Regions from separate parts of the Kitasatospora sp. NPDC001132 genome, predicted to be linked through region 2. Evidence: riboswitches for the same ligand, from Rfam matches in the RefSeq annotation. Region 2 holds a riboswitch; each other region holds the start of a gene.
What was found. Region 2 has a riboswitch for cyclic di-AMP ahead of ACWDBE_RS20740 (M23 family metallopeptidase). Riboswitches for the same ligand answer to the same signal wherever they lie in the genome.
Positions count from the first base shown of each region.

Region 1: another riboswitch for cyclic di-AMP. It lies ahead of ACWDBE_RS04575 (NlpC/P60 family protein); the one in region 2 lies ahead of ACWDBE_RS20740 (M23 family metallopeptidase).
Region 3: another riboswitch for cyclic di-AMP. It lies ahead of ACWDBE_RS11910 (M23 family metallopeptidase); the one in region 2 lies ahead of ACWDBE_RS20740 (M23 family metallopeptidase).

Region 1 covers NZ_JBSFKF010000003.1:34,597-44,037, reverse strand. Annotated here, with positions in the region: gene ACWDBE_RS04605 (aminotransferase class V-fold PLP-dependent enzyme) at 1-844, shown strand, start outside; gene ACWDBE_RS04600 (Lrp/AsnC family transcriptional regulator) at 848-1,129, opposite strand; gene ACWDBE_RS04595 (rhomboid family intramembrane serine protease) at 1,126-1,953, opposite strand; gene ACWDBE_RS04590 (hypothetical protein) at 2,155-2,418, shown strand; gene ACWDBE_RS04585 (NYN domain-containing protein) at 2,671-3,984, shown strand; gene ACWDBE_RS04580 (C40 family peptidase) at 4,186-5,223, shown strand; cyclic di-AMP (ydaO/yuaA leader) riboswitch at 5,562-5,715, shown strand; gene ACWDBE_RS04575 (NlpC/P60 family protein) at 5,726-6,841, shown strand; gene ACWDBE_RS04570 (NlpC/P60 family protein) at 7,068-8,114, shown strand; gene ACWDBE_RS04565 (hypothetical protein) at 8,294-9,325, shown strand; gene ACWDBE_RS04560 (glycosyltransferase 87 family protein) at 9,337-9,441, opposite strand, start outside.
Region 2 covers NZ_JBSFKF010000014.1:146,181-155,621, forward strand. Annotated here, with positions in the region: gene ACWDBE_RS20720 (IclR family transcriptional regulator) at 1-482, shown strand, start outside; gene ACWDBE_RS20725 (RidA family protein) at 512-958, shown strand; gene ACWDBE_RS20730 (DUF2470 domain-containing protein) at 1,162-1,881, shown strand; gene ACWDBE_RS20735 (APC family permease) at 1,894-3,441, opposite strand; gene ACWDBE_RS20740 (M23 family metallopeptidase) at 3,804-4,787, opposite strand; cyclic di-AMP (ydaO/yuaA leader) riboswitch at 4,790-4,927, opposite strand; gene ACWDBE_RS20745 (MFS transporter) at 5,281-6,822, shown strand; gene purB (adenylosuccinate lyase) at 6,864-8,294, opposite strand; gene ACWDBE_RS20755 (HelD family protein) at 8,413-9,441, shown strand, end outside.
Region 3 covers NZ_JBSFKF010000007.1:58,910-68,350, forward strand. Annotated here, with positions in the region: gene ACWDBE_RS11885 (hypothetical protein) at 1-216, shown strand, start outside; gene ACWDBE_RS11890 (GNAT family N-acetyltransferase) at 213-665, opposite strand; gene ACWDBE_RS11895 (sensor domain-containing protein) at 916-1,656, opposite strand; gene ACWDBE_RS11900 (GNAT family N-acetyltransferase) at 1,770-2,357, opposite strand; gene ACWDBE_RS11905 (hypothetical protein) at 2,400-3,275, shown strand; gene ACWDBE_RS11910 (M23 family metallopeptidase) at 3,335-4,183, opposite strand; cyclic di-AMP (ydaO/yuaA leader) riboswitch at 4,196-4,354, opposite strand; gene ACWDBE_RS11915 (YiaA/YiaB family inner membrane protein) at 4,552-4,842, shown strand; gene ACWDBE_RS11920 (alpha/beta fold hydrolase) at 4,918-5,799, shown strand; gene ACWDBE_RS11925 (TetR/AcrR family transcriptional regulator) at 5,926-6,492, shown strand; gene ACWDBE_RS11930 (ATP-binding protein) at 6,766-8,028, shown strand; gene ACWDBE_RS11935 (roadblock/LC7 domain-containing protein) at 8,012-8,425, shown strand; gene ACWDBE_RS11940 (DUF742 domain-containing protein) at 8,422-8,769, shown strand; gene ACWDBE_RS11945 (GTP-binding protein) at 8,747-9,382, shown strand.

The sequences.
Region 1 (9,441 bases), on a different contig from region 2:
CGTGACCGGCGAGCTGTGGCCGGTCGCCGAGCTGACCGGGACCGCGCACCGGCACGGCGCCCGGGTGGTGCTGGACGCCGCCCAGCTGGCGCCGCACCACCGGGTCTCGGTGCGCGAACTGGACGTCGACTGGATCGCCTTCTCCGGCCACAAGATCTACGCGCCGTTCGGCGCCGGGGTGCTGGCCGGCCGGGCGGACTGGCTGGACGAGGCCGAGCCGTACCTGGCCGGCGGCGGGGCGACCCGGACGGTGGCCCGGGCGGCCGACGGCTCGGTGGCCGTGCAGTGGCACACCGGCCCGGCCCGGCACGAGGCCGGCTCGCCGAACGTCATCGGCGCCTACGCGATCGCCTCGGCCTGCCGGGCGCTGACCGAGGCCGGCTTCGACGCGCTGGAGGCCCGCGAGCGGCAGCTGGTCGCCCGGCTGACGGCCGGGCTGGCCGCGATCCCGCAGGTCAAGGTGCTGAACCTGTTCGGGGCCGACTCCGCACGGGTGGGCGTGCTGTCCTTCGTCGTCCGGGGCTGGAACAGCTCGCACTTCTCGGCCGCGCTGTCCGCCGAGTACGGCATCGGGGTGCGCGACGGCCTGTTCTGTGCCCACCCGCTGGTGCGCACGCTGCTCGGGGACGAGGACGTCGCGCCGTCCGAGTGCGGGGCGCCCGAGTCCTCGCTGCCGGGCGAGCGCAGCCTGAACGCGATCCGGGTGAGCTTCGGCGCCGGGACGCCGGACGAGCACGTCGACCGCTTCCTGACCGCCGTCCGGGAGCTGGTCACGGACGGTGCGGCGTGGAACTACCGCAACGAGGGCGGGCGTTGCGTCGCCGACTCTCGGCGCGAGGGCTGACCGCTACTCGTCCAGGCCGAGGGCGAAGGCGGCCTCCAGGTCGTGCTGGGAGTAGGTGCGGAAGGCGATCTGGGTCTCGGTGTGGGCCACGCCCGGGACCTTGTTGAGCCGGCCCGGGATGACCTCGGCCAGGTCGTCGTGCCGGCGCACCCGCACCATCGCCACCAGGTTGTAGCCGCCGGTCACCGAGTAGACCTCGCTGACGCCCTCGATGGCGGCGATGGACTCGGCGATCTCCGGGATGCGGTCGACACTGGTCTTGATCAGGACGATGGCGGTGATCACAGTTCGGGCTCCTTTGTGGGGTGCCGCCAGCGTATCGGGCGTCGGCGCGGTCGTCTCGGGGGGTGGCGGACCGCGGTACAGGCGTAGAGGAACCCGGCCGAGAAGCCGATCACGTGGACCAGGTAGGCCACCCCGGGGCCGGCCGAGTGCACCGACCACCATTGCAGGGCGAACCAGAGGCCGAGCACCAGCCAGGCGGGGAAGCGCAGCGGCAGGAAGAGGAGCAGCGGGACGAGGGTGGTCACCCGGGCCCGGGGGTGGAGGCGTAGATAGGCACCGAGGACGGCCGCGATCGCCCCGGAGGCCCCGATGAGCACCCGGGTGGAGTTCGGCGAGTGCGCCTCGGCGAGCGCGAAGCCGTACGTGGTCAGGCTGCCGGCGGCCAGGTAGAAGAGGACGTACCTGGCCCGGCCGAGCCGCCGTTCCACGGTGGGGCCGAAGACCTGGAGGAAGAGCAGGTTCCCCAGCAGGTGCAGCCAGCCGGCGTGCAGGAACAGCCCGGTGAGGACGGACAGGGCCGGGTGCTTGCCCGGGGTCGGGGCGGCCGGGCAGCCGGGGGCCGGGTCGGGGGCCTCGGCCAGCTGCTCGGCGGTCAGCGGCCGTCCGGCCAGCACCTCGGCCGGGACGGCGCCCCAGCGCTGCTCGTACCGCTGCTCCGAGCAGACCCGGGCCTGGCCGGTGCCGTACAGCGGGTTGAGCCCGGCGGCGGGGCCGAGCAGGAAGACCAGGGTGTTGAGGGCGATCAGGGCGTAGCTGACCACCGGGACGGGCACCGCCGGGCGGCCGGCCCGGGCGGCGGTGTGGTCGGGGACCGCGAGCGCCATGCGGCCAAGCATCCCTCCGGGCGCCGCAGGTGACACGGTGGTTTACGGCAGGTGGACTAGCCGGGGAGTTCAGGCGACCGGTGGCCGCGGTGGTTGCCCCAGGCAATAGGCTTGGGGCGGGCATTCCCGCCTCCCGCCGCCGATGCCGGGGCTCCGGGGGGAGCGCCTAGCCCACCCAGGGACCACCCGAGAGGACCCCCGATGACCGTCCCCGCCCTGACCGCCGAGACGCGCTGGCGCTGCACCCTGTGCGGCAACCTCACCCGCTTCGACGTGACCCGCACCGCGCGGGTGACCGAGTTCCTGCACTTCGACCTGGCCGGCGAGTCCGAGGTCGAGGAGACCGAGGTGCTCAGCGAGACGATCGAGTCGGTGCGCTGCCGCTGGTGCAACGCGGTGGACCAGGTCGAGCTGGTGGCCCGCCCGGGTGCCGAGGGGGAGCAGGCCCCCGCCGAGCAGGGCTGATCCCCGCCGCCGCGGCGGGCGGGTGCGCGGAGCACCCGCCCGCGCCGCACGGGACAATACAGAACAAGACGCACGGAGCGTGACGACAGGGGCGGCCGCGGCCGACCCCGCTGGACCAGGATCGGAGCCGAGGACGTGGTGGACGCAGCGAAGGAGCCCGGCGAAGCCCAGGGGCTTCAGCCCGCTGCGGCCGAGGCCCAGGCCGAGGCGGCCGGGACGGCGGACGACTCCTCCGAGCCCGCGGCGGAGCGCGTGGCCGAGAAGCTCGACCGGCCGCTGCCCGAGGGGGTGCGCCGGCGCGTGGTCGGGCTGGCCTCGGACGCGCTCGGCGGGCTGCCGCCGGCCGAGCTCCCGCAGAGCCTGCGCCAGTACGTCAAGTTCACCCCGGTGCGGCGGGCCAAGTACGCGGCCACGGCGCTGGCGGCGGCGCTGGAGGCGGAGCCGGCCTTCCGGGTGCGGATAGCCGAGCGGCTGCGCCTCGGGCAGCCGGACCTGGTGAGGGCGCTGGAGTGCGGCACCGTCCCGAGCGCCGCCGATCCGATGGACGTCGCGGCCGCCGCCTACCTGGTGCGTTCGGCGGGCTGGAGCCGGCTGGTGGCCGAGGCCGGCGAGGAGGCCGAGCGGGCCGGTGCCGAGGACGCGGCCGCGGAGGCCGCCCGGCTGGTGGAGAAGCTGCAGGCCGAGCTGGCCGAGGTACGGGCCGCCGCCCGGGCGGACCTGGACCGGCAGCGGGCCGAGTCCGACGGTGTCCGCAAGGAGGCCGAGTCGCTGCGCAAGAAGGTGCGGTCGCTGGAGAGCGACACCCGCCGGGCGCAGGCCGAGACCCGCCGGGTGAGCGGTGAGCTGGAGGCCCTGAAGGCGCAGGCCGCGGCCGAGCGCGGCGCTGCCGAGACCGAGGCGCGCAGGCTCCGGCACCGGCTCTCCGAACTGGAGACCGCGGCCGAGCAGGGCCGCCGGTCGGCCCGCGAGGGGCGCAGCGTCGAGGACATGCGGCTGCGGCTGCTGCTCGACACCGTGCTGCAGTCGGCCCAGGGTCTGCAGCGGGAGCTGGCGCTGCCGGTCTCCCAGATCCGCCCGGCGGACCTGGTGGAGGCGGTGGTGCCGGGGGCGGCCTCGCCGCACGACGTGGCCCGGCGCGGGCTGGCCGAGGACGATCCGGCGCTGCTGGACCAGCTGCTGGCGATCCCCCAGGTCCACCTGGTGGTGGACGGCTACAACGTGACCAAGGCCGGCTATCCGGCACTGCCGCTGGAGCAACAGCGGATCCGGCTGCTGGGCGGGCTGGCGATGCTGGCTCAGCGCACCCAGGCGGAGGTCACCTGCGTGTTCGACGGGCAGGACCTGGACGTCCCGGTGATCATGGCGCCACCGCGCGGGGTCCGGGTGCGGTTCAGCCGGACCGGGGAAACGGCCGACGAGCTGATCCGCCGTCTGGTGCGGGCCGAGCCGCAGGGTCGTCCGGTGGTGGTGGTGTCCACCGACCGGGAGGTCGCGGAGGGCGTGCGGAAGGCGGGCGCGCGCCCCGTGGCGTCGGTGCTGCTGTTGAACCGGCTGGCCCGGCCCTGACCTCGGCCGATTCCGTGTGATTCCTGGTCAGGGGCGGTTCCGGGGCCTTGTGAGGGGGCTGTGGAGTCAGTGTGGGGTGGCCGAGTTCATGCCATCGGGGGAGTGGCAAAACGGATAGATCTTCACTAGGGTCTGGCGTCAAACCTATTTTCGGGAATCTCATCCCATCAGGTGAGTCCGCTGGAAGAAGGAGCCGGTCCCTTGGCCTCCCACCGCCGTCCCAAGCAGCCGAGCCGCGCGCGGATCTCCGTGCTCACCGCTGCCGCTGCGACCGCGGTCGCCCTCTCCGCCCAGGTGGCCGCGCACGCCGCGCCGCAGCCGAACAAGGCGGACGTCAAGGCGCAGATCGACCAGCTCCAGGAGGAGCAGGAGCAGGCGGCGGAGAAGTACAACGGCGCCAAGGAGCGGGCCGACCAGCTGCGCAAGCAGGCCGACCAGCTGCAGGACCAGGTGGCCCGCAGCCAGGAGCAGATGACCCAGCTCCAGGGTGGCCTGGCCGAGGTGGCGGGGGATCAGTACCGCTCCGGCGGCATCGACCCGTCCGTCCAGCTGATGCTCTCCTCCGACCCGTCCGGCTACCTGGAGAAGGCCTCGACCGTCCAGCAGGCCAGCACCAGCCAGGCCGAGGCGCTCAAGGGGCTGCTGGAACAGCAGCGCCGGCTGGACCAGGAGAAGGCCGAGGCGGCCGCCGTGCTCGCCTCGCTGGACACCACCACCAAGGACCTCAATCAGGCCAAGGCGGACGTCAACACCAAGCTGAAGGCCGCCCAGGACCTGCTGAACTCGCTCAGCGCCGCCGACCGCGCCGCGCTGAAGGCCCAGCAGGCGCAGGACGACCGCGCCTCGCGCGGCAGCGAGCGGGTCGACCTCGGCAGCCTGCCGCCGGCCAGCGGCTACGCGGCCGTGGCGATGGCCAAGGCGATGAGCAAGCAGGGCTCGCCGTACGTGTGGGGCGCCACCGGCTCGACCACCTTCGACTGCTCGGGCCTGATGGTCTGGTCGTACGGGCAGGCGGGCGTCTCGCTGCCGCGCACCTCGCAGGAGCAGGGCCACTACGGCACCCGGGTGCCCTCGCTGGACCAGGCCCAGCCCGGCGACCTGGTGATCTACGGCTCCGACATGCACCACGTCGGGATGTACATCGGCAACGGCATGGTGGTCCACGCGCCGCACACCGGTGACGTGGTGAAGGTGATGAAGGCCGACGCGATGCCGATCAACACCATCCGCCGGGTCTGACGGTCCGACACGCCCGCCGGGCTCCCTCGGGGGCCTGTGAAAAGCGCCACCCTCCCTTGGGGGTGGCGTTCGGCTTTCCCGCCCTTTCGCGACCACATGCTGAGAACCGATCAGCCTTGTGTGTGCCAGTGGTCACCATCGGTCATTTTCACAAAAGAACTTGGGTAATCTTCTGCCTTTTTTCTGACAAGGATTTGAACGGATCACGGTTCAGTTACTAGGGTCATGCTCCGAACCACCGCACTGTCGATCGCCCAGCCAGGGTGGCGGCGGTGGTTACCGCCGAGTTCGCGAGGCAGCGGGGCAGGTCGAAGCGACTGCCCGACAGGGGAGCCCAGTGTTCGGGGGCGCTGCGGAGCGGAGCCGGGGAACCATGTTCCTCCGGGGTGAATCGGCGCCAGGTCGGCCGGTGGAACGGCCGTGAGGCGTCGTAGGGCATGCTTCCGGCCCGAACCCGTCAGCTCACCCGGTAGGCGGACGTAGGAAGAAGGAGTCCGCCTTCGTGGCGTCCCATCGTCGTCCCAAGCCCGCCGGTCGCGCCCGCGTCTCGATCCTGACGGGTGTCGCCGCGGCGGCCGTCGTCCTCTCCGCGCAGGGTGCCCACGCGGACCCGCAGCCGACCAAGGAACAGGTCAAGGGGCAGGTCGACCAGCTCAACGAGCAGGCCGAGGTCGCGACCGAGAACTACAACGCCGCCCAGGCCAAGCAGCAGGAGCTGGAGAAGCAGGTCTCCGGCCTGCAGGACCAGGTGGCCCGTCAGCAGGCCCAGGTCACCGAGCTCCAGGGCGGCCTCGCCGAGATCGCCGGCGAGCAGTACCGCAACGGGGGCATATCCCCGACCGTCCAGCTGATGTTCTCCTCCAGCCCGGACAACTTCCTCAGCCAGGCCGGCACGCTGAACCAGGCCGGCAGCACCCAGAAGGGGCAGCTGAAGGAGCTCCAGGAGCAGCAGCGCAAGCTCGACCAGGACCGCAACGAGGCCCAGGGCAAGCTCGCCGAGCTGGAGTCGACCACCCAGCAGCTGAAGGCCTCCAAGGACGAGGTCCAGGGCAAGCTGAAGGCGGCCCAGGACCTGCTCAACACCCTGACCGAGCAGGACCGCCAGGCGCTGCGCCAGGCCGAGGAGAAGGCCGCGGCCGACGCCAAGGCCAAGGCCGACGCCGCCCAGGCGCAGCAGCAGCAGGCCGACCGCGCCTCGCGCGACAACAGCCGCGGCAACCTGGCGACCGGCTCGACCGCCGCTCCGGTGAAGGTGGCCGCGGGCAGCTCGCGCGGTGCCGCCGCCCTCTCGTACGCCGCGTCCAAGGTCGGCAGCCCGTACGTCTGGGGCGCCACCGGCCCGGGCTCCTTCGACTGCTCCGGCCTGATGGTCTGGGCGTTCAACCAGGCCGGGGTGTCGCTGCCGCGCACCTCGCAGGCGCAGGCCGGGGCCGGCACCCGGATCGGCTCGGACATCTCCCAGGCCCAGCCCGGCGACCTGCTGATCTTCTACAGCGACGCCCACCACGTCGGCATCTACGCCGGCAACGGCCAGGTGCTGCACGCTCCCAAGCCGGGTGCGTCGGTGCGCTACGAGGCGGTCGGCAACATGCCGCTGACCTCCATCGTGCGGGTCTGATCCCCGCTCGGACGCCTCCGGGCCCGGTCTTCCCCAGGGAAGGCCGGGCCTGCGGCTTTTCCGGCGGGTCGAGCTGATGTCCGATTAGGGGTCGAATATTCGGGTTGGGAAGGGTTTGGACTCGCTTGCCCGGACTCGCTAACGTCTGCCACCGGACTCCCGCTCGACGGCCGCCCGTCCCGGTGCGGCGGCGGGGCCGCGCCGCAGGATTGGAGCCGCTGCCGCCATGCCCGTGCACCGCCGTTCCCAACTGCTCACCCGGGCGCTGGTGCTGACCGCGGCCGCCGCCACCGCGCTGGGCGTGGCCGCCGGAGGCCGCGCCCAGGCCGCGCCGGACAGCCCGGACCCGGGCGATCGTCAGGACGTCAGGACGCAGGTCGAGCAGCTGTACGACGAGGCCGAGCAGGCCTCCGAGAAGGCGAACGCGGCGCAGGAGGCCCAGCGGCGGCTCCAGGGCGAGACCACGATCCTCCAGGGCGAGATCGCCATCGCCCAGGACCAGCTCAACGAACTGCGCGGCGACCTGGCGACAGTGGCCGGGGCCGAGTACCGCGGTGGCGGAATGGCCCAGACCGCCCAGCTGTTCCTCTCGTCCGACCCGGAGGGCTACCTGGTCCGCGCCCGCACCCTGGGGCAGGCCGCCGCGCGCCAGCAGGAGACCCTGCACGAGCTGGTCACCCGGCAGCGCCGGCTCGACCAGCGCCGCACCGAGGCGGCCGGCAAGCTCGCCGAGCTGGACCAGACCCGCCGCACGCTCGCCGACACCAAGCAGCAGATCCAGCAGCGGCTCGCCGGGGCGCAGAAGCTGCTGAACGGCCTGGGCGCCGCCGAGCGGGCCCGGATGACGGCCCAGGACGCCCGGGACGCCGAGCAGCGCGCCACCCGGGGCACCGACCGGCTGGACCTCGGCACCGCCCCGCCCGCCTCCGAGCGGGGGGCGGCCGCGCTTGCCGCCGCGGTGCGGATGATCGGCTCCCCGTACGTCTACGGGGCCACCGGACCGCACGCCTTCGACTGCTCGGGTCTGATGTACTACAGCTGGCGGCAGGCCGGAGTGACCCTGCCGCGCACCTCGCAGGCCCAGGCGTACGCCGGGCAGCGGATCAGCCTGTCCGAAGCGCGACCGGGAGACCTGGTGATCTTCTACCGGGACATGCACCACGTCGGCATGTACGCCGGCGGCGGCGTGATCGTGCACGCCCCCCGCCCGGGTGCCAAGGTCCGCTACGAGAGCGTCACCGCCATGCCGGTCTCCGGGGTGGTCCGGCTCTGAACGCCCCGACGCCCGGCTCCGCCGACCCCGCAGACCCCGCCGGGATACCCCGCCCCCGCCGCGCCCTGTCCCGGCGGGGCGCGCTGCTGCTCGCGGCCGGCGGGCTGGCCCAGCTGTCGCTGCCCCCGGCCGCCCCGGCGGCGCCGCCCGCGGCGCGCTCGGCGGACCGGCACGGCGAGGTGGCCTCCGCACTGGCGGAGCGGGTCGGGGCGGCACCGCCGTGGGCCGGGCTGCCGGTGGCCGAGGCGGCGTACCGCAACGTGGTGCTCGCCGCCTCCGGCGGGCCGGAACGGCTGACCGCCGCCGCCGACCTGACGGTGCGGATCGCCGGGTACGACGAGTACCCGGTGGTGTACCCGCGCCGGATCGAGCTGGTCCCGGCCGGGGACGGCTGGCGGGTGGAGCGCGAGGAGAACGCGGGCGGACCGCCCGCGCCCTGGGACTTCGGGCCGCTGCGGTCGGCGCCGGGCGCGCACTGCCTGGTGCTCGGGCCGGTCGACGGCCCCGACCCGGCCGAGCTGGTCGCGGTGGCGGACCGGGCGGTGCCCGCCGTCACCGAGGTCTGGGGCGACGCCTGGCCGCAGCGGCTGCTGCTGGAGTGGCCCGCCACCGAGGAGCGGTTCGCCCGGCTGCTGGAGGGCGACCCGGACGGCTGGACGGGCATGGCGGCGGTCACCGTGGCCGCCCCCGGCGCGCCCTGGCACACCCCGGCGGACCGGGTGCTGGTCAACCCGGAGGCGTACGGGCGGCTCAGCGACTTCGGCCGTCAGGTGGTGATCACCCACGAGGCCACCCACGTCGCCACCAGGGCCGACACCCGGGCCTGGACCCCGCTGTGGCTCTCCGAGGGCGTCGCCGACTGGACGGCCTACCGCGACTCGGCCCGCGGCCCGCAGCAGATCGCCCCCGAGCTGGCCAGGGACGTCGCCGCCGGGAAGCAGCCCGCCGCGCTGCCCGCCGACCGGGACTTCGCCGCCGGGGCCGACGGCATCGCCCAGGCCTACGAGCAGTCCTGGCTGGCCTGCGAGCTGATCGCCCGCACCCACGGGCCGCAGCGGCTGGTCGCCTTCTACCGGGCCGTAGGAGCGGCCGACGGGCAGGGCGAGGACCGGGAGCGCCGGACGGACCGGCTGATGCGCCGCGAGCTGGGCGTCGGGCTGGCGGAGTTCACCAGGCTCTGGTTGGAGCAGGTGGCGGCGCTGAAGGGCTGACCGGCGCCGGCTCAGCGGTGCTGCCGGGCCGGGGCGCCCGGGTGGTCGATGCCGTCCAGCAGGTCCTGCTCGTAGGCGATGCCCGGGCGCACCGGATAGCCGGCGGCCGGCAGTGC
Region 2 (9,441 bases):
CCACCGGCCAGACCGTGCACCTGGCCGCGTACGAGGGCGGCGAGGTGGTCTACATCGACAAGTTCGACTCCCGCCACCCGGTCAGGATGTACTCCCGGATCGGCCTGCGCGCCGCCCTGCACAGCGCCGCCGTCTCCAAGGTGCTGCTGGCCGGCCTACCGCTGCCCGAGCGGCGCCGGGTGGTGGCCGGGATCGACTTCACCCCGCACACCGAGCGCACCCTGACCACGCCCGAGGCGCTGCTCGCCGAGCTGGAGAAGGTCGCCGCCCAGGGCTGGGCGCAGGACCACGCCGAGCACGAGGCCTTCATCAACTGCGTGGCCGCGCCCGTCCGGGACGCCAGCGGACGGGTGGTCGCCGCCGCCTCGATCTCCGTCCCGGACATGGTCCTGCCGTACGAGCAGGTGCTGGACCTGCTCCCCCAGCTGCTCGCCACCACCCGCGCCGTCTCGGCCGACTGCGGCCGCCCCGACCACACCTGACGAACCGTCAAGAACAGCAAAGGAACCCGATGCCCTCCGAGCACCCGCAGACCGACGAGCACTCCCGGACCGACGGGAAGGTCGAGATCCGCACCGACGGCGCCCCCGCCCCCGCCTGGATGTTCTCCCAGGGCGTCCGCAAGGGCCCGATCCTCCAGGTCTCCGGCCAGGGCCCGCAGGACCCGACCACCGGCGAGTACCTCCACCACGGCGACGTGAAGGCGCAGACCCGCCGCACGCTGGAGAACGTCAAGGCCATCGTCGAGGCCGGCGGCGCCACCATCGAGGACGTGGTGATGTTCCGCGTGTACCTCACCAAGCGGGCCGACTTCCCGCTGATGAACGAGGTCTACGCCGAGTTCATCGACGAGAACATCAAGCCCGGCGGCGTGAAGCCGTGCCGCACCACCGTCTTCGTCGAGCTTCCGCAGGAGCCGATGCTGGTCGAGATCGACGCCCAGGCCGTGGTCGGCTGACCACCCCCGCCCCCGAAGGGCCCGGACGCCTGCCGCGCGCCCGGGGCCCTTCGACCTGTCCGGCCGACCGCCCACCCGCCACGCCGCCGACCGCCCACCCGCCACGCCGCCGACCGCCCGCTTGCCACGCCGCCGACCGCCCGCTTGCCACACCTCCAGCCAAATATTAGGTTAGGCTCACCTAACTAACTGGAGGTCCGCCCATGAGCCTGCCCACCGGCGACACCGAGGCCCCCGAGCCCACCACCGCCGAACGGATCCACAGCCTGCTCAGCACGACCTCCTCGCTCACCGTCCGAGCCCTGGGCGAGCAGCACCACCTGGACACCCCGGTCTCCGTCCACGGCTCCCGGCTGCGGCTGCGCACCGCCCTGGACGACCCGCTCACCGCGGCCGCCGCCGGCGCCACCGACGGCCTCGCCGTCGTCCTCGACGTCACCGACGTCTCCCCCGTCGCCGTCCGTGACCGGGTCCGTGCCCGCCTGACCCTGGCCGGCCGACTTCACCTGGCCCACCTCGCCGACGACGGCCTCAGCGTCCACCTGCGGGTGGACGTCGCCCACGCCGTCCTCGCCACCCCGTACGGCACCGGCGCGGTCACCGCCGCGGACCTCGCCGTCGCCGTCCCCGACCCGATGGCCCGGCACGAGGCCGCGATGCTCACCCACCTCGCCGACGACCACGCCGAGGCGCTCGAGGTCCTCACCCGCCTGCTCGACCCGGCCGTGCTGGGCCACGGCCCGGAGGTCCGCCCGCTCGCCCTGGACAGCCACGGCCTGGTGCTGCGCCTGGACCACCCGTACGGCCACCGCGACGTCCGCCTGGTCTTCCCCGAACCCGCCCGGGACACCGAGGAGTTCGGCCACCGGATGCACGAGCTGCTGGCCGCCGCGCAGTACGGCTCGCCGGTCCACCGGCACTGACCCCCCGTCCCGTCACCGCTCGACCGCGTCCTCCAGCACCACCCGCCCGATCCGCACGTACAGTTCCGGCCGCCACCGGCGCACCGCGAGCGCCAGCGCCACCCCGCCCGCGAACACCCCGATCACCAGGTACGGGATCAGCCGGAACAGCAGCGTGTGCGCCGCCGCCCCGGCGGCGGCGTCCTTGTTGAGGACCAGCAGCACCACCACCCCGGCCATCGCCACCCCGCCCACCAGCGGCGCGACCAGCGTCCGGAACCAGTGGGCGGTCTCCGGGTGGCGCCCCCGCACGTGGAAGTACCCGACCACGGCGAAGGAGCAGAGCGTCTGCACGACCAGGATCGCCATCGTCCCGAGCAGCGCCAGCAGCGTGTACAGGTGCGCGTACGGGTCCATCCCGGCCGCCAGGAAGCCCGCCACCAGCCCCACCGCGATCACCGACTGCACCACCGAGGCGACGTGCGGCGAGCCGTGCCGCGGATGGGTGCGGCCGAGCCCCCGGTACAGCAGACCCTCCCGCCCGATCGCGTACAGGTAGCGGGCCGCGCACTGGTGGAAGGCCATCGCGCAGGCGAACGAGCCGGTGACGACCAGCCATTGGAACACCTTCACCGCCCAGGCCCCCAGGTGCGCACCGAGCGGGTCGAAGAACAGGCTGTTGCCGTCCTTGCCCGGCACCGCGCCGTTCGCCACCGCGATCGCCCGTTCGACCCCGTTGCCGGAGACGATCATCCAGGACACGAAGACGTAGAGCAGCCCGACCCCGATCACCGACACCAGCGTCGCCCGCGGCACCACCCGCTTCGGGTCGCGGGACTCCTCGCCGTACATCGCGGTGGACTCGAACCCCACCCAGGACCAGAACGCGAAGAACAGGCCGAGCCCCGCCGCGGCCGCCGAACTCCCCACCCCCCTCAGCGCGTTCAGCGGGTTCACGGCCGCGAGCACGATCCCGTCCGGGCCGCCGCCGGAGAACAGCACGGCGAACGAGACCGCACTCAGCACCCCGATCTCCAGCACCAGCGCGACGCCGAGCACCTTGGCCGTCAGGTGCAGGTCGAACCAGGCCATCACCCCGATCACCGCCGCCCCGGACAGCGCGTACCAGCCCCAGCCCAGCTCCACCCCCAGCTGCGAACGGACCAGTCCCCGCAGCGAGTACGCGAAGAAGCCGAGGGCCGAGGCCTCGGTGACGACGTACGCGAGCACCGCCAGCAGTCCCGAGGCCATCCCGACCACCCGGCCCAGCCCGTGCGAGACGTAGCCGTAGAACGCGCCGGCCGCGGTGATGTGCCGGGCCATCGCGACGTAGCCGACCGAGAACACCGTCAGCACCACGGTCGCCACGACGTACGCGGCGGGCGCGCCGACGCCGTTGCCCTGCCCGACGATGATCGGCAGGTTGCCCGTCATCGCGGTGATCGGGGCGGCGGTGGCGAGCGCCATGAACACCACGCCGACCAGGCCGACCGAATCGGCCTTCAGCCGGTCGACCCCGTCCTCCCCGGGCCGCTCCCGGCCGGCCGTCCTCCCCGCCACGCCCCCACTGCGGACCGCCATCCGCCCTCCTCGCCTCCGGACCCGCCCGCCCGGCCGGACCGACCGGGCGCTGACCGTTCGCCAGCATGACGTGCCACGGCCACCCGGCGACGCCACCGAACCCCTCCGTCACACCGGAGTTGACGCCGCGTTCGACCCGTCCGAACGAAACCCGGGAACAGCCGGGCGGCACGGAAACGGCAGTGGCCGGCCCGGCCGCACGAGGAGTCCTCGTACGGCCGGGCCGGCCTGGGCGTGTCCCGCGCCCATGTCCGCCGTGCGGCGATCACCCGGTCGAGCGGTCACCCGACATGACCATCCCGGAGGATCGTTTCGCCCCGCAGCGACGGTGGTTCCGGAAACCCTCGGAGCTCAGCCGTGGGTCAGAGCGCGACGCCGTGCGCGCGCAGGTAGGCGACCGGGTTGATGTCCGAGCCGTACTCCGAGCCGTTGCGGACCTCGAAGTGCAGGTGCGGGCCGGTCACGTTGCCAGTGGCACCGGACAGGCCGATCTGCTGGCCGACGGTGACGGCCTGACCGATCCTCACGCCGATCGAGGAGAGGTGCGCGTACTCGGCGTAGTGGCCGTCGGCGAGCTTGATCTCGACCTCGTTGCCGTAGGCGCCGCCGTTGCCGGCCTTGACCACGACACCGTTGGCGATGGCGCGCAGCGGGGTGCCGGTGGAGGCGACGAAGTCCTGGCCGGTGTGGTGGCCGGAGGCCCACATCGAGCCGGCCACACCGTAGGCGGTGCCGAGCCTCGGGTTGGCCAGCGGGGCGACGAAGCCGGAGGTGGCGGCGGCGACCGGAGTGGCGGTCACGGCCTGGGCCGGGGTGGCGACCTGCAGCTGGGTCTGCAGCTGCGTGGCCGGCTTGGCGGCCTCGGTCCGCACCTGGACCCGGTCCTGCGCCTTGGCGGCCTGGGTCGCGGGAGCGGCCGACTCGGCCGGGGCGGCGGCCTTCGCCGGAGCGGAGTCGGCCGACGGCGCGACGGCGTGGCCCGGCAGCGCGAGCCGCTGGCCCGCGAAGATCAGGTTCGGGTCGGCACCGACGACCGAGCGGTTCTGCTCGTACAGGGCGTGCCAGCCGCCCTCGACGTTCTTGACCTCGGCAATCTTGGACAGGGTGTCACCGCTGACGACGCGGTAGCTCTCCTGCACTGCCTGGGCGGCCGGAGCATCGGCCGGAGCAGCCGACTCGGCGCGGGCGGAGGCGGCGGCCTGCGCGACCGGGGCGGCCGGAGCGGTGTGGGCCTGGGCGCTCATCGCGGTGACGAGCGGGAGGGCGAAGGAGACGCCGGTGACGGCGGTGGCGATGCCGATGCGGGCGGCGCGGGGCAGGGCGATACGACGAGCCTGAGCAGGCATGGAAGTTTCCTCTCCGACGCCTGCGAGGTGAGCTGTCGGGTTCGGGCTGGAGTTGCCCGGCCGCATGCGCGGCTTCACCCCTAGCCGGTCCTGGACGCCCGCGCCCTGAGGCGCGAACTCCGGTCCGGCGACTTACCTGTGGGTCCCCCGCTCCTGCCGTACAGAGTTCGTTTCGAACCACCGGGCAGCGGCAGGACTCGGCGTTCCACCCGGCGGATCCGTCCGGACTGGCCGGGCGGTCGCTGAACTAAAACCCATCCGTTCGGGTGAAGCAATGTCGATCTTTGAAAGCGCAACCATTCCCCCTTCCCCGGTGACCCTCCGCAGGCCGGAGCACACGTTCCGCACACAATCCATTCACCCCCCGCCACTGATCCACGACCCTGCGCCGAGATCCGCGACGCTGCGCAGCCGCCCACTCACACCCCGCCCACCGTCAACACACCCACCGGTGACCCTTGTCACGTGCGCCCCGGCAGCGCAGGATTCGCCCGTGGCCACCTCAGAGGCCGGCACCCTGCGCCTGAGCACCGCGCAGGGCCGCTGGGTACTACTGGCGACGGTGCTCGGCTCCAGCATGGCGATGCTCGACGGCACCGTGGTGAACGTCGCCCTGCCCCGGATCGGCGCCGACCTCGGCGCCTCCCTCGCGTCCCTGCAATGGACCCTGAACGCCTATCTGCTCACCCTGGCGGGCCTGATCCTGCTCGGCGGCGCGCTGGGCGACCGGTACGGACGGCGCAAGGTCTTCCTGATCGGCGTGGTCTGGTTCGCCATCGCCTCCGCCGCCTGCGCCGCCGCACCGAACATCCACGTGCTGATCGCCGCCCGCGCCGTCCAGGGCATCGGCGGGGCACTGCTCACCCCCGGCTCGCTCGCCATGCTCCAGGCCGTCTTCCACCCTGACGACCGCTCGGCGGCGGTCGGCCTCTGGTCCGGCCTGGGCGGGGTGTCGGCGGCGGTCGGCCCGTTCCTAGGCGGCTGGCTGGTGGACGGCCCCGGCTGGCGCTGGATCTTCCTGCTGAACCTGCCGCTCGCCGCCGCCGTGATCGCCGTCGCCACCCGGTCGGTGCCGGAGAGCCGGGACAAGGACGCCTCCGGCCGCTTCGACGTGCTCGGCGCCGTGCTCGCTGCCCTCGCCCTCGGCGCGATCACCTACGCGCTGACCGCGGCCGGCGAGGGCCTGTCCCCCGCCGTCTGGGTCAGCGGAGTGATCGGGGTGGTGCTCGGCGTCGCCTTCGTGGCCGTCGAGCGCCGCGCGCCCGAACCGATGCTGCCGCTCGGCCTCTTCTCCTCCCGGCTGTTCACCGCGGTGAACCTGGTCACCCTGTGCGTGTACGCGGCGTTCAGCGGCGTCTTCTTCCTGCTGGTGGTGCAGCTCCAGATCGTGTCCGGGTTCTCGCCGCTGGTCTCGGGCTTCGCCCTGGTGCCGATCACCGTGCTGATGCTGCTGCTGTCCGCCCGTGCCGGACGCCTCGGCAAGCGGATCGGCCCGCGCATCCCGCTCACCGTCGGCCCGATGCTGTGCGCCGCCGGGGTGCTGTTGATGCTGCGCATCGGCCCGGACTCCTCGTACTGGGTGGACGTGCTGCCCGCCGTCACGGTGATGGGCTGCGGCATGACGCTGCTGGTCGCACCGCTGACGGCGACCGTGCTGGCCGCCGTCGAGGTCCGCCACGCGGGCATCGCCAGCGGGGTCAACAACGCCGCCGCCCGCGCGGCCGGCCTGCTCGCGGTGGCCGCCCTGCCGGCGCTGGCCGGGCTGAGCGGCGACGCCTACCGGGTACCCTCCTCGGTCGACGCCGCCTTCCACACCGCCATGCTGATCTGCGCGGGCCTGCTGGTCGCCGGCGGGCTGATCGCCTCCGCGACCGTACGGGGCAACGTGCTCGCCCCCGAGGAGCAGCCGGTGGCCGAGCCGAACTGCGACTGGCCGTGCGGGCCCACCGCCCCGCCGCTCGACCCGGGCCACGTCCCCGTGACGCGCGAGGGCCCCGCCACCGGTCCGGCGGCGGGGCCCTCACCCAAGGGCTGACGCTACGTCAGAAGGCGCTTCCCGTCAGGGAATGCCGCCCGTCAGAGAATGTCGCCGGGCGCGTACTCGGCGGCCTCCGGGTAGGCGGCCGCGACGGCCTCCACCTGGCGGACGACCTCGGCGACCTGGGCGCCGGCCGCGCCGGTGAAGGACAGCTTGTCGGCCAGCAGCGCGTCCAGGGCGGCCCGGTCCAGCGGGATCCGCTCGTCGGCGGCCAGCCGGTCCAGCAGCTCGTTCTCCCGGGCGCCGGCCCGCATCGCCAGCGCGGAGGCGACGGCGTGCTCCTTGATGACCTCGTGCCCGGTCTCCCGGCCGACGCCCGCGCGCACCGCGCCCATCAGCACCTTGGTGGTGGCGAGGAACGGCAGGTAGCGGTCCAGCTCGGCCTCGATCACGGCGGGGAAGGCGCCGAACTCGTCGAGGACGGTCAGGAAGGTCTCCAGCAGGCCGTCGAAGGCGAAGAACGCGTCCGGCAGCGCGACCCGGCGCACCACCGAGCAGGAGACGTCGCCCTCGTTCCACTGGTCGCCGGCCAGCTCGCCGGTCATCGAGGCGTAGCCGCGCAGGATGACGGCCAGGCCGTTGACGCGCTCGCAGGAGCGGGTGTTCATCTTGTGGGGCATCGCGGAGGAGCCGACCTGGCCCTCCTTGAAGCCCTCCGTCACCAGCTCGTGGCCGGCCATCAGGCGGATGGTCTTGGCCAGGCTGGACGGCGCGGCGGCCAGCTGGACGAGGGCGGTGAGCACCTCGAAGTCCAGCGAGCGCGGGTAGACCTGGCCGACGCTGGTCAGCACGTGGTCGAAGCCGAGGTGCCCGGCGACCCGGCGCTCCAGCTCGGCGAGCTTCTCGGTGTCCCCACCGAGGAGGTCCAGCATGTCCTGGGCGGTGCCGACCGGGCCCTTGATCCCGCGCAGCGGGTAGCGGGCGATCAGCTCCTCCAGGCGGCGGAAGGCGACCAGCAGCTCGTCGGTGATCGAGGCGAACCGCTTGCCCAGGGTGGTGGCCTGAGCGGCCACGTTGTGCGAGCGGCCGGCCATGACCAGCTCGGAGTGCTGGGCGGACAGCTTGGCCAGACGCACCAGCACGGCCACCGTGCGGTCCCGCACGTGCTCCAGGGACTGGCGGATCTGGAGCTGCTCGACGTTCTCGGTCAGGTCCCGGGACGTCATGCCCTTGTGGATCTGCTCGTGCCCGGCGAGCTCGCTGAACTCCTCGATGCGGGCCTTCACGTCGTGGCGGGTGATCCGCTCACGGGCGGCGATCGAGCCGAGGTCGACCTGGTCGATCACCCGCTCGTAGTCGGCGACGGCCGTCGCCGGCACCTCGACGCCGAGGTCCTGCTGGGCCTTCAGGACGGCCAGCCACAGGTGGCGCTCGAGGACCACCTTGTGCTCGGGGGACCACAGCTGGGCCAGGGTCGCCGAGGCGTACCGGGAGGCCAGGACATTGGGGATCTGGGGCTTCGCGCTCACGCTTCGCAAGGGTAACAGCCGAGGTCACGCCGGACGTCGGCGGATGGGGTAGGCTGGGTTAATTGAGCGCCATTCAGATGACACTCCAAAGCCTCCTCACCGCAAGGATATCACATCGATGAGCGAAGCACCAGCGGCCACGGGGAACCCCGGCGATGCCCTCGCCGCGGCCCTGCGCACCGAGCAGGCCCACCTCACCCGGCTCTACGCCCGGCTGGACGCCGTCCGCGAACGCGCCCGCCGCACCGCCGACGGCGCCCACGACCAGGCCGCACCCGGCGGCACCCACCAGGCCCGGCTGGAACGCGAGGTGCGCGCCCGCGAGGCCGCCCGTCACGCCGCCCGGCTGGACGCGGTCGAGCGCGGCCTGTGTTTCGGCCGGCTCGACGAGCGCGACGGCACCGTCCACTACATCGGCCGCACCGGCCTGACCGACGAGGCGTACGAACCGCTGCTGCTCGACTGGCGGACCCCGGCCGCCCGCCCCTTCTACACCGCGACCCCCGCCCACCCCGGCCCGGTGGTCCGCCGCCGCCACCTGCACACCCGGGGCCGCACCCTCACCGGGCTGGACGACGAGGCGCTCGACCTCGCCGGACTGGACGAATCCGACCGGCGCGGCCTGGTCGGCGAGGCCGCCCTGCTCGCCGCCCTCGACCGCGAACGCACCGGCCGGATGGGCACCGCCGTCGCCACCATCCAGGCCGAGCAGGACCGGGTGATCCGCTCCCCGCTGCCCGGCGCCCTGGTGGTCCAGGGCGGCCCCGGCACCGGCAAGACGCTGGCCGCCCTGCACCGCACCGCCTACCTGCTGTTCACCCACCGCGCCGCGCTGGAGCGCCGCGGCGTGCTGGTGATCGGCCCCAACCCCGGCTTCCTGCGGTACATCGACGAGGTGCTGCCCGCCCTCGGCGAGACCGAGGTGGTGCTGCGCACCGTCGGCGAACTCCTCCCCGGCGTCACCGCCACCGGCACCGACGCCCCCGCCACCGCCTTCGCCAAGGGCGGCCCCTGGATGGCCGGGGTGCTCCGGCGCGCCCTGGCCGCCCACCAGACGGCCCCGGCCGACGGCCTGGACCTCGGCGAGGGGCTGAAGGTCTCCGCCCGGGCCTGCGCCGAGGCCCGCGACGCCGCCCGCGGCCTGCGG
Region 3 (9,441 bases), on a different contig from region 2:
GGGGCGCAGCGGCTGCGGGACGCGGTGGCGCGGCAGCTGGTCGACCCGCGGGGCATTCCGTACGGGTCGGACCGCAGCTGGCTGGCGGAGAAGATCCTCTCCCGGCTCCCGGCGGCGGCCGTCCTGCCGGAGCAGCAGTCGGCGCCGCCGGCCGCGCAGGCCGTACCGGCGGTGCCGGACCGGCCGGGCGGGCCGTCCGCCGAGGCCGCCTCCTAGGAGCCGACGGTGAAGCGCAGTTCGGGCCGGTCCCAGGTGATCCTCCCGCGCGCGGGGAAGGTGCCGACGCGTTCGGCGCCCACCCGCAGGTAGAAGTGCTCGGCGCGCGGATGGGAGACCACGCGCACGCTGGTGACCCCGGCCGCGCGGGCCTGCTCCAGCATGTGGGCGATCAGTTCGCGGCCGGTGCCGCGCCCCTGGGCCTCGTCGGCGACGAACATCAGGTCAAGCTCGGCCGGTTCGCGGATCAGCCCGTAGAAGCCGAGCAGCCGGTCGGTGGCCGGGTCGGTGGCGAGGAACACCTCGTGGCCGGCGATGTACTCGGGTGTCACCCGGTAGCCGTCGACCATCGGCGCGTACTCGCCGTGGTAGGCGGAGGAAGCCTGGATCAGGTCGGTGAGCCGGTCGGCGTCGGTCTCGTCGGCCCGCCGGATCGTCGTCTCGGTCATGCGGGCAAGTATAGGGGCGCTCCGCACTAATGACTATTACATAACCTGGTCGTCGGGCCGCCCGGCGGCGGCGGTCGGCAGCCCGGCTCGCGCGCCTCGGCGGCCAGGACGTCCGAGGGAGCGGGGGGAATGCCGGCGGCGGCCACCCGGTCATCCGGACACGCGGCGGCCCCGGCCGCCTCCGGAAGCGTCCGGGGTGCGGGCGGGGCCTGGGCGGGTGTGGCCGGGGAACCGGGCGGGGCCTGGGCGGTCAGCGGCCGAGCAGGCCCTGGGCGGCGGCCCGGTTGACGTTGGTCAGGCCGCGGACCAGCTGGGTGGTGAGGAAGACCAGCACCAGCCCGAGGACCGCGAGCCCGGCGATCTGCCACGGCGCCTGGACCTCGTACACGTGCCGGACGCCCTCGTCGTCGGTGAAGTCGAACAGCCGGTACCCGTTCCAGGGGGTGTAGGTCGGGAAGACCCAGTGGTACAGCGGGTAGAGCGTCAGGGCCCAGCCGAGCACCAGGAACACCAGCGTCATCGAGAAGCTGAACACCGCCCAGGGGAACATCACCACCTGGTACAGCACGGCCTTCCAGCCGGCCCGGTCCGCCAGCCGTGCGGTGACGGCGCCCCAGCCGCCCGGGCGGACCTGGCGCACCGGCTCCGGGCCGGGGACGTCCAGGGCCAGCATGCCGCGCACCCGGGCCCGTTCCAGCCGGCCGAAGCCGCGGGCGAGGCCGGTCAGCGCGCCCAGGACGGGCAGGCCGATGACGGTGGCGAAGGTGCCGAGGCCGAGGCACAGCAGGGTGATCGAGGAGGCGAACCCGGCGATCGCCAACGGCAGGCCGCTGAGCGCGAAGCCGACCTCGCGGTAGTAGTAGGCCGAGAACGGCGCCCGCCACAGGGCCGGCCGCCGCTCGGTCCACCGGGCCCGGACGGGGCGCGGGTCGTCACCGTAACCGCCCGGGACGTCCCAACCCCGGTCCTCCATGCTGCGGCTGCTGCTCATGCTCCCGGCCCCCGGCCCCTCGTACTGTCGGTCGTTCGTCCCGCTGACGAGGTCCAGTCTGGTGGACGCGCCGGCCGGCTGGGATCCGGAGGCCTGGCGGATCCGGGGTGGGGTTAACCCCCCTCCGTCCGGACGGCCGGGCCGCGCCACTCGTCGGCGAGCAGCGAGTAGAGGTAGGAGTCGGACCAGACGCCGTCCTCGAACACGTCGTGCCGCAGCCGCCCCTCCAGTCGGAAGCCCAGCCCGGTGAGCACCTTGACGGAGGCCGTGTTGGCCACGGCGACCCGGGCGGCCAGCCGGTGCAGGCCCAGCGGACCGAAGGCGAGGTCGCAGAGCAGGCCGACGGTCTCGCCCGCGTAGCCGAGGCCCCAGCACCCGCGGGCCAGCACGCACCCGAGCCAGGCGGCGCGGTGCCCTTCGAGGGTGAGCGAGGCCTGCCCGATCGGCGTCGCGTCGTCCGGCTCCTCGGCGTCGGCGAGCCTGGTGACGGCGAGCCGGTAGGTGTCCCGCTCCTCGGCCATCGCCTCCTCCAGGTAGAGCTCGACCTGGTCGGCGCAGTCCTCCCGGTCGCTCGGCCCGAAGGGCAGGTACCGGGTGACCTCCGGGTCGCCGAACAGCGCGTGCAGCGCGTCCACGTCGCCCTCGGTGTGGTGGTACTCGCGGACGGCCAGTCGCGGGCCGGTGAGTCGTACGGGGACCATGGCTGCCGACCCTATCCCCGCCCGGCGGCTACCGTTCGGACTATGAACGACGAAGACCTGCGGCTCGCCCCGCGCACCAAGGCCGCCGACCTGCTCGCCTGGGCGGCCGAGCAGGACCGCGCGCCGGTGGCCGAGGGGCCGCTGCGCGCGGTGCTGGCGCTGCTGGAGCTGGGCGAGGGCAGGATGCACGACGGCTGGCCCGAACTGACCTCCGACGCGGTGGAGCACCTGCTCCACGAGCGGCTCCACCTGTACGTCCAACCCGCGCCCGAGGAGGACCCGCTCGCCTACGGCGACGCCGTCCGGCTGCTGGTCGACCACCAGCGGGCGGCCCGCCGGCTGAACGCCAAGCGCCAGGAGCGGCTGCACGAGGAGGCCGAGTGGCAGGGGGAGGTCGCGGCCGGGCTGCTGCGCCGCGCCGACCTGGTGACCTGGCCCCGGCTGTACGCGCTGCTGCTGCACGCGCACGGGGCGGACGTCACGGACCCGGAGGCGGTGCGGGAGTGGCTGGCCGGCTTCGGGGAGTTCGCCGAGGAGGAGCGGCTGGCGGCGTTCGAGGCGCTGGCGTCGGCCGGCTGGCTGGACGAGCCGGACGAGCGGGGCTGGGGCCCGGGCCGGGTGCTCTCGGTGGGCATGGCCACGGACGGCGCGCGTCGGCTGCTGGAGCAGGGCCTGATGCGGCGCAGCTACCGCAACCTGGCGCGGCTGACCGCGCTGGGCCGGCCGATGCCGGACGAGTTGGCCGGGGACTTCGGGAGGTTCGAGGAGGCGGCGGTGGACGCGGCGCTCGACCTGTTCGGCGCCTGGACGGTGCCGGGGCTGCCGCGGCTGCTGGTGACGGAGTTCCCGGAGCTGGCGCCGGAGCCGGGCCCGGAGGAGATCGACGCGTACCTGGCGCAGCTGCCCGTCGAGGAGTGAGACGCGGCGCGGGAGGCCCCGGTCCAGGGGCCTCCCGCGGGTGCGTCGGTGGGCGTGCGTCAGGGGTTGAGGCCGCGCTGCTGGAGCCAGGGCTCCGGGTCGACCGGGGCGCCGCCGCCGGGGCGGACCTCCATGTGCAGGTGGGGGCCGGTGACGTTGCCGGTCGCGCCGACCTTGCCGATCTGCTGGCCGGTGGCGACGTTGCCGGAGCCCTTGGTGATCGAGGAGAGGTGGCAGTACCAGATCTCGGTGCCGTCGGGCAGGGTCTCGACGATCCGGTAGCCGTACGAGCCGGCCCAGCCGGCCGAGGTGATGGTGCCCTGGCCGAGCGCGTGGACGGGGGTGCCGGTGTCGGCGGCGAAGTCCAGGCCGGTGTGCAGGTTGGCCCAGTAGCGGGCGCTCTGGCCGTAGTGGGCGGAGAGCCGGTAGTCGTTCACCGGGAGGGTGAGGGCGGCGGCCTTGGCCCGCTCGGCCTCCTCTGCGGCGCGCTTGGCCTCGGCCTCCTTGGCGGCGGCCTTGGCTTCCGCCTCCTGGGCGGCCTGCAGCCGGGCGGTCTCCTCGGCGGCGGTGCGCTGGCTGTCGGCCTGGTGCTGGATGCGGGCGGCGAGCGCGAGGCCGGGGTCGGCGGAGAGGGCGACCGGGGTCTCGTCCGGGACCTCGACGGCGGGGGCGGCGGCCGGGGTCGCCGAGGCGAAGCCGGTGGCGCCCAGCGTGGCGGCGACGGCGGTGACGCCGAGCAGCGGGGAGGCCCCGCGGGTCTGACGCGGCATCCGGTGGCGGTTGGTGTCGGCCTCCGCGGCGAACGCCTCCGGGCCGAAGGCCTCGGGGCCGTCCGGGCCGGGGTGGTCGAGGAGCTGGGTACCGGCTGCGGGGCCGGCCGGGTGTGCCGGGGTGTGCGTCGACGCCACGGAGGCGCGCTCCTTTCCTTCCTTCGCGCCTACCGGGTTAGCTGACGGGTTCGGAGCAGGAAGGTCTCCTACGGCCGGGCCGGAGCCCCGCCGATTCACCCCAAGGAACGTGGTTCCCCGGCTCCCTGACCTGCCCGGGGGCGGGTCGGCGGGATTAGGCGACGGCGCGCACGGTGCCGTCTGGGTACGGCGTTGACAACCGCGCTGCGTTATCAAACGTTAATCCTAGGAGGCTCTGATTCCAAGCCATCCGTTTCGGGCCGCCCGATCGCAGGTGAACGGACGTCAACGAACGACCCCTCACGCACGGCCCCATCTGAGTACCCCTACTCATGTGCGGCCCGGCCGGGCGGCCGCATCCTGACGCCATGAGCGCACCGATGCAGACCCGCACCACGGCCGCGTACCACATCCAGGCCGTCCTCTCCTTCGCCCTGTCGGGCATCGCCCTCGCCGCCGGGATCGCCTACCTGCCGGTCGGCGGGTGGACCCGGGCCTTCCTCGGGATCGGCCTCCTCTACACCGTCACCTCCGCGTTCACGCTGGCGAAGGTGGTCCGGGACCGGCAGGAGTCCAACGAGATGGTCACCCGGGTGGACCAGGCCCGGCTGGAGAAGCTGCTCAGCGAGCACGACCCGTTCAAGGTGGAAGGGGTCTGACCGCACCCGTCCGACCGCGCCCCTTCCCCCCGGCCCGCCGACCGCTTGACGGCTAAGGCTATTAGCCTTAGCTTTATGGCTATCGGCAGTACCGCCGATGCCCAGCACCCGCGGCCCGAGGAGGACCCCGTGAACGGCACCATCACTCCGAGCACCCAGTACCTGAGCGTTCCCGGCGGCCGGATCGCCTTCGACGACACCCGGCAGGGCGACGGCACCCCCGTCGTCCTGCTCCCGGGCATGCTCGACAGCCGGGCCGCGTACCGGCACCTGCGCCCGCTGCTGGTCGCCGCCGGCCACCGCGTCGTCACCATGGACCTGCGGGGCTTCGGCGAATCCTCGATCAGCTGGGACGACTACAGCCCGGCCGCCATCGCCGACGACGTCCTCGCCCTGCTCGACCACCTCGGCATCGAGCGCGCCGTCCTCGCCGGCAACTCGTACACCGGGGCGACGGTCGTGAAGGCCGCCGGGGACGCGCCCGAGCGGGTCGCCGGGATCGTCCTGATCGACGCCTTCGTCGAGAGCCCGCGGCCGGGCGCCCTGATGCGCGGCGTCATGGCCCTGATGGGCCCCGCCCTCGTCCACTGGCCGGCCTCCTGGGGCTTCTACCTGCGCCGGATGGCCTTCCCCGGCGCCAAGCCCGCCGACTTCGACGCGTACGTGGACGGGCTGGTCGCCGCGCTGCGCACGCCGGGACGGAAGACCGCCACCCGCGGGTACGTCCACGGCGACTCGGCGCCGGTCGGCTGGACGGCCGCGGTGCGGTGCCCGGCGCTGGTGGTCATGGGCGACAAGGACCCCGACTTCCCGAAGCCGGAACTCGTCGCCGACCGGCAGGCCGCCGCGCTCGGCGCGCGGAAGGCGATGATCGAGGGGTCCGGGCACTACCCGATGGCCGACAACCCGGCGGCCACCGCGGACGCCCTGCTGCCGTTCCTCGCCGAACTCGGCTGAGCGCCGCCGCCGGCCCCCGCCCGACCCTGCCCCTGCCTGCCCCTGCCCGCCCCGCCGACGTCACCGGCACCCGCCCGGCAGCGCCCGACGTCACCCGACTTCGACCCGTACGGAGAGCCCGAACCCATGCCCCGCGTAGGACTGACCCCCGACCAGGTCGTCGACCACGCCCTCGCCCTCATCGACGAGCAGGGCGCCGAGGCCCTCACCCTGGCCTCCGTCGCCGCCCGGGCCGGGGTCGCCGCCCCCTCGCTGTACAAGCACGTCAGCGGCGGCCTCGCCGAACTGCGGCGGCTGATCGCCGTCCGGGTCACCGGGGAACTGGCCGACCGACTGGCCGAGGCGGCCGTCGGACGCAGCGGGGACGACGCCGTCGCCGCCGTGCTGCGCGCCTACCACGCGTACGCCACCGAGTACCCGCACCGCTACACCGCCCTCCCCCAGGCCCCGCAGCCGGACGACGACCTGGCCCGCGCGGCCGCCCGGCTCGTCGGCGTGATCGTCGCCGTCCTGCGGGAGTACGGCCTCGACGGCTCCGAGGCGATCCACGCCGCCCGCACCGTCCGCTCCCTCGCCCACGGCTTCGCCTCGCTCACCACCGCCGGTGCCTTCCAGCTCGCCGAGGACCTCACCACCACCCACGACCGCCTCGTCGCCACCCTCACCACCGGCCTGCGCGCCTGGCCCGCGTAGCGGCCCGGCGCCGGAGCGGCCCGGCCGCGCCCCTTCCGAACAGCGTGAGCACAGACCCCACACATCGTGGAACGCGATCCGGCCACCCGGCTCGATTCCGACGCTGCCCGCCGGTGCCGGTCGGGCAGGTCCGGGCCCTCGTCAGGCGGTGGGATCGGGGTCGAACGAGTGCCGATTGCCGCCGAATTGACTCGATATTGACGAGATCCGGTCACTTGGCGAGATCCGTTCACACCTTCGTAGGATCATCACCCTAGAATTCGCCGCGTGACGATGACTCAGTGGTCCGTAACGGCAACCGGCGTGCTCGCCGTCCTCGCCCTCGTGGCCGCCGCGCGCTACCGCGCCGTGTCCGTCACCCAGCGCGGCCGCGCCGACCGTCTGCAGGGCGAACTCGCCGCCGTCCAGGAACAGCTGGCCGCCGAGCTCTCCCGCCGCGGCGCCGACCTCGCCGCCGTCCAGCAGGAGCAGGAGCACACCGCCTCCACCCAGCGGGCCTTCCTCAGCGTCGCCCGCCGGATCCTGGTGATGGCCCACGACCAGCAGGCGCTGCTGGACGAGATGGAGCGCACCCACGACGACCCGGCGCTGCTGGAGGGCCTGCTCAAGGCCGACCACGCGGCCGCCCAACAGGCCCGGCTGGCCCAGACCCTGGCCGTGCTGTGCGGCGCGCGGGCCGGCCGGCACTGGCCGGAACCGGTCTCCCTGGAGGACGTCGTCCGCGGCGCCCAGTCGCGCATCCTGCCGTTCCAGCGCGTGGTGGTGCGCAGCCGGATCGAGACCGCGGTGGTCGGCGCCGCCGCCGAGGCGCTGATCCACGCGATCGCCGAGCTGCTGGACAACGCCACCCGCTACTCCCCGCCCAGCACCCAGGTGTTCGTCACCCTGGTGCCCGTGCACAACGGCGCCGTCATCGAGATCGACGACGGCGGCGTCGGCATGCCGGAACAGGCCGTCGCCAAGGCCGCCGCCGCACTGGCCGGCGGCAGCACCCTGGAGGTCTCCCGGCTCGGCGAGGTGCCGCAGCTGGGCCTGGCCGCGGTCGGCCGGCTCGCCGAGCAGTACGGCTTCCGGGTCACGCTCAGCTCGGCGCCCTCGCCGTACGGCGGCGTGCGCGTCGTCCTGCTGCTCCCGAACGCGCTGCTCACCGAGCCGCTGCCGCCCACCGTCCCCGGCCTCGGGCCGGACGACCGCGCGTTCAACCCCGGCCCCCCGCCGGCCTCTCCCTCCGGCCACCCCCTGGTGGAGACCCCACCGACCGGCCGGCACGCCGCCGACGGCACCCCTCCCCCGCTGCCCCGCCGGAGCCACCGGCGCGACCGCAACAGCCGCCCGGCCCAGCACGCCGCTCCCCCTCCGCCGCCCGCGCCGCCCTACCGCTCGGCCCGGGACGCGCAGGCGTTCATGGCGATGTTCCAGGCCGGAACCGCCAGCGGCCGGTCCGCCGCCCGGGCCCAGGCCCAGTTCGACCCTTCCCCGCCCGTTTCCCCCCGACTTCCCCAGCGCTCCGGAGAGTTCCATGACCACCACCCCTGATCTCGGCTGGCTGCTCGCCGACATCATCGCCGTCCCGCAGGTCCAGCACGCCGTCGTCGTCTCCAACGACGGCCTGGAGATCGGCCGCAGCGAGGGCATCGGGCGCGACGACGCCGAACGGCTCGCCGCCGCCTGCTCCGGACTGCAGTCGCTGGCCCGCGGCGTCGCGACGGGCTTCGGCGGACCGGGCAGCGCCACCCGACAGATCATCATCGAGTACGGCGGCGGCTACCTCTTCGTCGTCGCCGCCGGTGCCGGCGCCCACCTGGCCGTGGTGACCAGCGAGGCGGTCGACGCCGGCCTGGTCGCCTACCAGATGCAGGTCCTGGTCGAACGGATCGGCACCCACCTCACCAGCCCGCCGCGCGTCGACCACGCGGCGGGGGGCCACCGGTGAGCGGGCCGGTCCGGCCGTACGTCATCACCGGTGGCCGCAGCCGCTCCACCCGGGCCGAGCTGGCCGTGGAGAGCCTGGTCAGCGCGTCACCCGAACCACCGGACCTGCCCGAGCACGAGCTGCTGAACCGCGAACACCGGCGCATCCTCGACCTCTGCCACAGCCTGCTGTCCATCGCCGAGGTGGCGGCCCACCTGAGGCTGCCGCTCGGCGTCGTCAAGGTGCTGGTCGGGGACCTGTGGGACCTCGGTGCCGTGCAGGTGCTCCCTCCCGTCCCGCAGGCCGAACGCCTGCCCGCAACCCTCCTGGAAGAGGTGCTCGTTGGCCTCCGCCAACTCCGCTGAAGCCGTCCCCGGGGCCGCCGGGTCCACCGACGGGCCGCAGTACCTGCCCTCCTCGGTGCAGGGCGCGGTCAAGATCCTGGTCACCGGTCCTTTCGGGGTCGGCAAGACCACCCTGGTCGGTTCGCTGAGCGAGATCACCCCGCTGCGCACCGAGGAGACCATGACCGCCGCCAGCGCCGGCGTGGACGACCTCACCGGGCGCCCCGGCAAGACCACCACCACGGTGGCGCTGGACTTCGGCCGGATCACGCTCAACTCCCGGCTCGCGCTGTACCTGTTCGGCACGCCCGGGCAGCAGCGGTTCTGGCCGCTCTGGGACGACCTGTCGCGCGGCGCGCTCGGCGCCATCGCCATGGTCGACCTGCGCCGCCCGGACGAGAGCTTCGACGTGCTCGGCCGGCTGGAGGAGCAGCGCATCCCGTTCGCGGTCGCGGTCAACACCTTCCCGAACACGCCGAGTTACCCGGAGGAGGAGCTGCGCTCCGCGCTGGACCTGCTGCCGGAGGTGCCGATCCTGCACTGCGACGCGCGCGACCGCCGGCAGTCCTACGACCTGCTGATCGACTTCGTCGACCACCTGCACCGCAGCTCGATCCTGGAGCTCCAGCGATGACCGCTCCCGAACACCCCGTGCCCCCCGGCACCTCCGGCGGGTGCCCCGTCGCCCACGGC